Linked DNA regions of Rhizobium sp. N324. The protein of the gene in region 2 interacts with the protein of the main gene of each other region in a pairwise test. Links are inferred from orthologs where the notes say so. Each region holds a gene or a part of one and is shown on either strand. Other genes may lie near its edges.

The links. The genes of interacting proteins can lie anywhere in the genome.
Region 1: the proteins of AMK05_RS20935 (region 2) and AMK05_RS07595 interact in binary tests that used the Escherichia coli proteins (3 or more experiments, as listed by UniProt). The link is inferred for Rhizobium sp. N324 from one-to-one orthologs.

What each region holds. Positions count from the first base shown.
Region 1 is NZ_CP013630.1:1,582,812-1,586,836, forward strand. The notes cover bases 1,037-3,975. They hold AMK05_RS07595 (ABC-F family ATP-binding cassette domain-containing protein), read right to left. Parts: upstream 3,479-3,975; coding sequence 1,595-3,478; downstream 1,037-1,594. Other genes in these bases: AMK05_RS07590 (polysaccharide deacetylase family protein), read right to left, coding at 1,037-1,416. Outside these bases: AMK05_RS07585 (TetR/AcrR family transcriptional regulator), read right to left, coding at 1-412; more of AMK05_RS07590, read right to left, coding at 571-1,036. UniProt on the Escherichia coli protein: Genetic data indicate it may be involved in ribosome assembly or function.
Region 2 is NZ_CP013630.1:4,349,664-4,355,137, reverse strand. What follows is about bases 951-4,482. They hold AMK05_RS20935 (2-oxoglutarate dehydrogenase E1 component), read left to right. Parts: upstream 951-1,297; coding sequence 1,298-4,282; downstream 4,283-4,482. Other genes in these bases: AMK05_RS20930 (YciI family protein), read left to right, coding at 4,298-4,482; sucD (succinate--CoA ligase subunit alpha), read left to right, coding at 951-1,128. In the rest of the region: sucC (ADP-forming succinate--CoA ligase subunit beta), read left to right, coding at 1-206; more of sucD, read left to right, coding at 226-950; more of AMK05_RS20930, read left to right, coding at 4,483-4,606; odhB (2-oxoglutarate dehydrogenase complex dihydrolipoyllysine-residue succinyltransferase), read left to right, coding at 4,647-5,474. UniProt on the Escherichia coli protein: E1 component of the 2-oxoglutarate dehydrogenase (OGDH) complex which catalyzes the decarboxylation of 2-oxoglutarate, the first step in the conversion of 2-oxoglutarate to succinyl-CoA and CO(2).

The DNA of each region.
Region 1 (4,025 bases), 2.8 Mb from region 2 along the record:
CGTGAGCCGGGCCTGGCGGGACAAGCCGGCCGAAGAGGGCGCGAAGAAAAACCTTATGCGCGCGCGCCACGTCCCGGATCGCTGCCGAGCCGGGGTTTTCGGTTACCGCAATGAGGAAGGCGCAGCCCCGGAAGCTTTCGCTGCGGGTCTTGTCGGCCAGGCTATCGAAGATCGCGAAAATGGCTGGCGCATTGCTTTTGCCGGCGACGAGCTTCTCCAGTTGGTCGCTGACCAAGGTATGGCGGTGGCTGAGATAGGTGACGATGAGACCCTCTTTGCCGTCGAAATGACGGTAGAGAGTGGCGCGGGCAATGTTTAGTTCCCGTACGATTTCGTCGATGCCGACCAGATAGGTGCCGCGCCGGTAGAAAAGGTCGCTGATCGCATCGATTATTCTTCCGCGGGTCGACATTTGGGCAGTTTTGAAAGGCATCGGTGACCGGTGAGAGAGAAGGAACGTTCTTTCTCGAAAAGATCACCATCACGATCGTTTTTATAGATTTTATTTTTTCAAATTCATGCGCGCTTTGAAAAATCCTCCGCGCGAGACGCCGTTGATTGGCCTCTCGTCTAACGGGTGGTCACGAAATCGGCCGAGGCGACGAGGTTGCTCGGCGCCTGCGTCTTCTTGAACCTCAGCGTCACCACCTTGTAGCCTTCGGCCTCGAGTTCCGAGAGTAGGGTCGGCAGCATCGTTGCCGTGCGTTTGTGGATGTCATGCATCAGGATGATGCCGCGGCCGCGCTTGTGCAGCAGGTCCATCGTCCGCTGCGTCACGGAGGCCGGCGTGATGGTGAAATAGTCCTTGCTGTCGATATCGACATCCATGACCACTATATCGCGCATGGCGATCGCGGCGCGCAGCCTGTGGCTCTCGGCAAGATAGGGGAAGCGGAAGAAGGAGACGTCGGTTCCCGTCGCCTTGGTCACCGCCAATTCGCCTTTGATCACCTCGGCCATCGCCGCGTCGAAATCGAGCAGACTCAGATTGGCGTGGTCATAGGTGTGACTGCCGATCGTGTTGCCGTCCTCGGCGACCTTGCGGGCGAGCGTCGGATGCATCTCGGCCATTTCGCCGACCATCATGAAGGCGCCCTTGACGCCGAACTGGTCGAGGATGGCCAGCACCTTGTCGGTCCGGCCGGGGATCGGGCCGTCGTCGAAGCTCAGGATCACTTCCTTGTTCTGCAGCTTGAGATCGGCGAGGGAGGAGACCTCAAGCGTCCGTCCGGCCAGATGGTGCCAGCCGGTCATTCGCGGCGCGGCTGCATCGTCGCCGGCATAGCCAAGTTTCCGCCCCTCGGGCGCAATCACCGAGGAGGTCTTGATCGATGTATCCGGGGCCTGTTTGGTGGTGCTGCAGGCAGACAGCGCGGCCGTGAGGGCCATGCAGGACAGAATGAAAAAGCGATACATCGAAAGGGCTCAACAAATCGGTAACGAATGTTGAGACAACCTTTCGAATTATGGTTAACGATTGGTTGATGGCGGCCGGAATTGTACCGATCCGCGGCACTTCGCCACGCTTTGGACGGAGCATGATGCCGAAAAGTGTCAGCGGTTTTCGGGCGACATCATGCTTTGAGGAATGTGGCTATCCTGCCATGGCTTCTTCGTATTCGGCCGAAAGCATCAGCCAGTCTTCCTCGGCGGCAGCCAGCTTGGCCGCGGCCTCGCCGCGCTGCTTTGCCTTCTCAGCCGCCTTGGCGGGCGTCTTTTCGTAGAGGGCGGGATTTGCAAGTTCCGCGTCAAGCGCCTGAATCTGTTTCTCCAGCTTCGCCGTCAAGGATTCGATTTCGTTGATCTTTTTCTTGAGCGGCGTCAGTGAGGCGCGACGTTCGGCATTGAGCTTGCGCTGGTCGGCCTTCGACGTCGCATCCTCAGTCAGTTGCGGCTTTTCTTCTTTTTTTTTACCGGATGTGACGATCAGGTCGCGGTATTCGTCCATGTCGCCTTCGAAGGTCGTCACCGTGCCGCCATTGACCAGCCACAGCCGGTCGACCGTCGCCTCGATCAGGTGGCGGTCATGCGAGATCAGAATGACGGCGCCTTCGTAATCGTTCAGCGCCTCGATCAGCGCCCGGCGGCTGTCGATGTCGAGGTGGTTTGTCGGTTCGTCGAGGATCAGCAGATTAGGTGCGTTGAAGGCGGCGAGCCCCATCAGCAGCCGGGCCTTTTCGCCGCCGGAAAGATCCTTGGCGGCGGTCGCCATCTTCTCGGTCGCAAGCCCCATCTGGGCGACGCGGGCGCGCACCTTCGGCTCCGGCGCGCCGGGCATCAGCCGGCGCACATGCTCGACCGGCGATTGCTCGGGAATGAGGTCGTCGAGCTGATGCTGGGCGAAGAAACCGATCTTCAGGCTCGGCGCCAGCTTCACTTCGCCGCTTTCCGGCGCAAGCCGGCCGGAGATGAATTTGGCGAAGGTCGATTTGCCGTTGCCGTTCGAGCCGAGCAGGGCGATGCGGTCGTCATTGTCGATGCGCAGGTTGAGGTTCTTCAGGATCGGATTGCCGGGCTCGTAGCCGACGGCGCCGCTCTGAATCGCCACGATCGGCGAGGCCGGCTGCTTTTCCGGCTCTGGAAAAGTGATCGGCTGTACGTGATCCTCGATGACAGAGGCGACGGTTCCCATGCGCTCGAGCGCCTTGACGCGCGATTGCGCCTGCCGGGCCTTGGAGGCCTTGGCCTTGAAGCGATCGATGAAGCTCTGCAGATGTTTGCGCGCCGCGTCGTTCTTGGCCTTGGCCTTGGTCTGCAGTTCGTCGGCTTCCGCCTTCTGCCGCTCGAACTGGTCGTAGCCGCCGCGGTAGAAGGTCAGTTTCTTCTGGTCGAGATGGACGATCGCATTGACCGCGTTGTTCAGGAGGTCGCGGTCATGGCTGATGATGATGACCGTGTGCGGATAACGCCGGACATAGTCTTCCAGCCACAGCGTGCCTTCGAGGTCGAGATAGTTTGTGGGTTCGTCGAGCAGCAGCAGATCCGGCTCGGAAAACAGCACGGCGGCCAGCGCCACGCGCATGCGCCAGCCGCCGGAGAAGGAGGAGGCGGGGCGGGCTTGCGCCGCCTGGTCGAAGCCGAGGCCGGCCAGAATGCTTGCGGCGCGCGCTTCGGCCGAATGCGCGTCGATATCGACGAGGCGCATCTGGATTTCGGCGATACGGTGCGGATCGGTCGCCGTTTCCGCCTCGGCAACGAGGGCGGCGCGTTCCTTGTCGGCTGAAAGCACGATCTCGATCAGGGATTCCTCGGTCGCCGGTGCTTCCTGCGCCACCTGGCCGATGCGTGCCGCCTTCGGGATCGACACGGATCCGGTCTCCGAGCCGAGATCGCCGGTAATGACGCGAAACAGCGTGGACTTGCCGGCGCCGTTGCGCCCGACGAGCCCCGCCTTTGTGCCCGAAGGCAGCGAAATGCTGGCATTGTCGAGAAGCAGGCGCCCGGCAATGCGGGCGGAAATATCGGTGAGCGTGATCATGGCCGGCGTTTTGGCCGAAAGCGCCCGCCAAGGCAAGAGCTTGTCCGCTTCTCAGTGGCCGAAGGCTTGCACCGGCTGGCGGGGGTTGGTCTGCGCGGCGAGAAGCGCCACGCGGGCATTGGCCTGCAACTGTCCGGGCGTTGCCGCATCCGTGCTGAGGGCAACGCCGATCGAGATGGTCAGCCTGCCGCGATCGGCCCTGTCAGAGGTCGCGAAGACCAGATTGTCCTCGACGGAGGCGCGCAGGCGCTCGGCGATCGTCATCGCATCCTGCATGCCGACATTGGCAAACAGGAAAGCGAATTCGTCCGCCTCGGTGCGGGCGACGAAGTCGTTTTCTTGACCGACTTGCGGAAGAGGCCGGCGAGCTTTTTCAAGAGCTTGTTGCCGGCCTGGGTGCCGTATCTGTCGTTGAGATCCCTGAAATTGTCGATATCGACCATAACAAGCGCGCTGCCGGCGAACCCCCCTTCGCGCTCATAGAGGTCGGCGATCTCGCGGTTCAGCGCGATGCGGTTCGGAAGTCCGGTGATCCGGTCGGCGACGG
Region 2 (5,474 bases):
GCGGCATCATGAAGTGCGATGTAATCGCCGAGGGCGTCATTGCCGCGGTCAAGGAAGTCGGCCTCAAGGTTCCGCTGGTCGTTCGCCTTGAAGGCACCAATGTCGAGCTCGGCAAGAAGATCCTGAACGAGTCGGGTCTGGCGATCACGGCGGCTGACGACTTGGACGATGCGGCCAAGAAGATCGTCGCGGCGATCAACGGCTAATTTTGAAGGATCTGAAAGAATGTCTATTCTCGTCAATAAAGACACCAAGATCCTCGTTCAGGGTCTGACCGGCAAGACCGGCACGTTCCACACCGAACAGGCGCTGGCCTATTACGGCACGCAGATGGTCGGCGGCATCCATCCGAAGAAGGGCGGCGAAACCTGGACCGGCGCCAAGGGCGAAAGCCTGCCGATCTTCGCGACCGTTGCCGAGGGCAAGGAAAAGACCGGCGCCGACGCGACCGTCATCTATGTTCCGCCGGCCGGTGCTGCCGATGCGATCATCGAGGCGATCGACGCCGAGATCCCGTTCATCACCTGCATCACCGAAGGCATCCCGGTCATGGATATGGTGCGCGTCAAGGCTCGCCTCGACCGCTCCAAGTCGCGCCTGCTCGGGCCGAACTGCCCGGGCATCATGACGCCGGAAGAATGCAAGATCGGCATCATGCCGGGCTCGATCTTCCGCAAGGGTTCGGTCGGCATCGTCTCCCGCTCGGGCACGCTGACCTATGAAGCCGTGTTCCAGACCTCCAACGAAGGCCTCGGCCAGACGACGGCGGTCGGCATCGGCGGCGACCCGGTCAAGGGCACCGAGTTCATCGACGTGCTGGAAATGTTCCTGGCCGACGCAGCCACCCAGTCGATCATCATGATCGGCGAAATCGGCGGCTCGGCAGAGGAAGACGCAGCGCAGTTCCTCAAGGACGAGGCCAAGAAGGGCCGCAAGAAGCCGATGGCCGGCTTCATTGCCGGCCGCACGGCGCCGAAGGGCCGCACCATGGGCCATGCCGGCGCCGTGGTATCCGGCGGCAAGGGCGATGCGGAATCGAAGATCGCGGCGATGGAATCGGCAGGCATCAAGGTGTCGCCGTCTCCGGCCCGCCTCGGCAAGACGCTGGTTGAAGTCCTCAAAGGCTAAGCCAACTTATACCCGGGCGGAGGAGCGGCATCTGCGCTTCCGCCCGGTCTTGACGGCACGAGACAGGCAGATGCGCCGCGGACAGGCGGCAATGGGAATGCGGCAGCCGGCGATCAAGCCGGCAAATTCATCAAAGTCAGGAGGCGGACGGAAGCGTCCGCATATCACCATGGCACGGCAAGAAGCCAACGAGCAGTTTCAGATCACCTCGTTTCTGGATGGCGCCAACGCTGCCTATATCGAGCAGCTTCACGCGCGCTACGAAGAGGACCCGGCATCGGTCGACGATCAGTGGCGCGCCTTCTTCAAGGCGCTGGAGGAAGATCCCAGCGATGTGAAAAGGGCGGCCAAGGGCGCTTCCTGGCGCAAGAAGAACTGGCCGCTTCAGGCCAGCGGCGACCTGGTGTCGGCTCTCGATGGCGACTGGGGCATCGTCGAGAAGGTCATCGAAACCAAGGTCAAGGCCAAGGCCGAAGCGCAGGGCAAGCCTGCCGACGGCGCCGACGTGCTGCAGGCGACGCGCGATTCTGTGCGCGCCATCATGATGATCCGCGCCTACCGCATGCGCGGCCACCTGCATGCCAAGCTCGATCCGCTCGGCATCGCCGCTTCGGTCGACGATTATCGCGAATTGTCGCCGGAAAATTACGGCTTCACCTCCGCCGATTACGACCGACGGATCTTCATCGACAACGTGCTCGGCCTGGAATATGCGACCATCCGCGAGATGATCGATATCCTCGAGCGCACCTATTGCTCGACGCTCGGCGTCGAGTTCATGCACATCTCCAATCCGGAAGAGAAGGCCTGGATCCAGGAGCGTATCGAAGGACCGGACAAGGGTGTCGCCTTCTCGGCCGAAGGCAAGAAGGCAATCCTCGCCAAGCTGGTCGAAGCCGAAGGCTACGAGCAGTTCCTCGACGTCAAGTTCAAGGGCACCAAGCGTTTCGGCCTCGATGGCGGCGAGTCGCTGATCCCGGCTTTGGAGCAGATCCTCAAGCGCGGCGGTCATCTCGGCCTCAAGGAAGCGGTCTTCGGCATGGCCCATCGCGGCCGCCTCAACGTGCTTTCGCAGGTCATGGGCAAGCCGCACCGGGCGATCTTCCACGAGTTCAAGGGCGGTTCCTACGCACCCGACGAAGTCGAAGGCTCGGGCGACGTCAAGTACCATCTCGGCGCCTCTTCCGACCGCGAATTCGACGGCAACAAGGTGCATGTGTCGCTGACGGCAAACCCCTCGCATCTGGAAATCGTCGATCCTGTCGTCATGGGCAAGGCCCGCGCCAAGCAGGACATGAGCGCTACCGTCTGGGACGGCGACATCATTCCGCTGTCCGAACGCGCCAAGGTTCTGCCGCTCTTGATCCATGGCGACGCAGCCTTTGCTGGCCAGGGCGTCATTGCCGAAATCCTCGGCCTTTCCGGCCTGCGCGGCCACCGCGTCGCCGGCACCATGCACGTCATCATCAACAACCAGATCGGATTCACCACAAACCCGGCCTTCTCGCGCTCGTCGCCCTATCCGTCCGACGTCGCCAAGATGATCGAGGCGCCGATCTTCCACGTCAACGGCGACGATCCGGAAGCGGTGGTCTATGCCGCCAAGGTGGCGACCGAATTCCGCATGAAGTTCCACAAGCCGGTGGTGGTCGACCTGTTCTGCTACCGCCGCTACGGCCACAATGAAGGGGACGAACCGTCCTTCACGCAGCCGAAGATGTACAAGGTGATCCGCGGCCACAAGACCGTGCTGCAGCTCTATGCGGCGCGCCTCGTCGCCGAAGGCCTGCTCACCGAAGGTGAAGTCGAGAAGATGAAGGCCGACTGGCGCGCCCATCTCGAACAGGAGTTCGAGGCCGGCCAGCACTACAAGCCGAATAAGGCCGACTGGCTCGACGGCGAGTGGTCCGGCCTGCGCGCGGCCGACAATGCCGACGAGCAGCGTCGCGGCAAGACCGCCGTGCCGATGAAGACGCTGAAGGATATCGGCCGCAAGCTGTCCGAGATCCCGGCGGGCTTCACCGCACACCGGACGATCCAGCGCTTCATGGAAAACCGCGCCAACATGATCGCCACCGGCGAGGGTATCGACTGGGCGATGGCCGAAGCGCTCTCCTTCGGAGCGCTCTGCGTAGAGGGCAGCAAGATCCGCCTGTCCGGCCAGGATTGCGAGCGCGGCACCTTCTCGCAGCGCCATTCGGTTCTCTACGATCAGGAAACCGAGGAACGCTATATCCCGCTCGCCAATCTTTCGCCGACGCAGGGGCGTTACGAAGTCATCAATTCGATGCTTTCGGAAGAGGCCGTGCTCGGTTTCGAATATGGCTACTCGCTGGCCCGCCCGAATGCGCTGACCCTCTGGGAAGCGCAGTTCGGCGATTTCGCCAACGGCGCGCAGGTGGTCTTCGACCAGTTCATTTCGTCGGGCGAACGCAAGTGGCTGCGCATGTCGGGCCTCGTCTGCCTGCTGCCGCATGGCTATGAGGGCCAGGGTCCGGAACACTCCTCGGCCCGCCTCGAGCGTTTCCTGCAGCTTTGCGCTGAAGACAACATGCAGGTCGCCAACGTCACGACGCCGGCGAACTACTTCCACATCCTGCGCCGGCAGCTGAAGCGCGACTTCCGCAAGCCGCTGATCCTGATGACGCCGAAGTCGCTGCTGCGCCACAAGAGGGCGGTTTCGACGCTTGCCGAAATGGCCGGTGAATCCGCCTTCCATCGCCTGCTCTGGGACGATGCCGAGGTGATCAAGGATGGCCCGATCAAGCTGCAGAAGGACAACAAGATTCGCCGCGTCGTCATGTGCTCCGGCAAGGTCTATTACGATCTCCTCGAAGAGCGTGAAAAGCGCGGCATCGACGACGTCTATCTCCTGCGTGTCGAACAGCTCTATCCGTTCCCGGCAAAGGCGCTGATCAACGAGCTGTCGCGCTTCCGCAATGCCGAGATGGTCTGGTGCCAGGAAGAGCCGAAGAACATGGGCGCGTGGTCGTTCATCGATCCCTTCCTCGAATGGGTGCTTGCCCATATCGATGCGAAGTACCAGCGCGTCCGTTATACCGGCCGTCCGGCCGCCGCCTCGCCGGCGACGGGCCTGATGTCCAAGCATCTGTCGCAGCTCGCCGCATTCCTCGAGGATGCATTGGGCGGCTAATACAAGGGGGGCGCAATGGCTTATTTCTTTCTGAGACTGCTGCCGCCGCGCCCCACTTTCCCGCATGACGGGACCGGAGAGGAAATGGCGGCGATGAAACGCCATGTCGAATACTGGCACCGGCACGCCCTTGCGGGATCGGCGATCGTCGTCGGCCCCGTCTTCGAGGGTGAAGGCGCCTTCGGCATGGCGATTGTCGAAGTCGAGGATCAGGCGGCGGCACAGGGTCTTGCCGATGGCGACCCGATCATCGCAGCCGGTTTCGGTTTCCGTTTCGACATCCTGCCGATGCCCTCGATCATCTTGCGGCCGCCCGCCGTCTGAAACGCTTAAAACGAACACACACGAAATCAGGATCTGAACAATGGCCACAGAAATCCGCGTTCCAACTCTCGGTGAATCCGTCAGCGAGGCAACCGTCGGCACCTGGTTCAAGAAGGTCGGCGACGCCATCAAGGCCGACGAGCCGATTCTCGAGCTTGAAACCGACAAGGTGACCATCGAAGTTCCGGCGCCGACTTCCGGCACGCTTTCGGAAATCGTCGTCGCCGCCGGCGAGACCGTTGGCCTCGGCGCGCTGCTCGGCCAGATCGCCGAAGGTGCTGCCGCTGCTGCCGCGCCCGCTGCCGCCGCACCGGCTGCCGCGCCTGCCCAGCCAGCCGTTGCTGCTCCCGCGCAGCCGGCACCGGCTGCCGCTGCTGCCGCATCCTCGTCGAGCGCCTCCGTCTCCACCATGCCGCCGGCACCGGCGGCTTCGAAGATGCTGGCCGAAAACAACCTTTCCGCCGATCAGGTCGACGGCAGCGGCAAGCGCGGCCAAGTGCTGAAGGGCGATGTCATCGCTGCCGTCGCCAAGGGTATTTCCGCTCCGGCAGCCGCACCGGCGGCAGCGCCCGCCGCCGCGCGCGGCCCGTCGACGGTCGAGGATGCCTCGCGCGAAGAGCGCGTGAAGATGACGCGCCTGCGCCAGACGATCGCCAAGCGCCTCAAGGACGCGCAGAACACCGCCGCCATGCTCACCACCTATAACGAGGTGGACATGAAGGCGGTCATGGACCTACGCAACAAGTACAAGGACATTTTCGAGAAGAAGCACGGCGTCAAGCTCGGCTTCATGGGCTTCTTCACCAAGGCGGTGACGCATGCGCTGAAGGAACTGCCGGCTGTCAATGCCGAGATCGACGGCACCGAC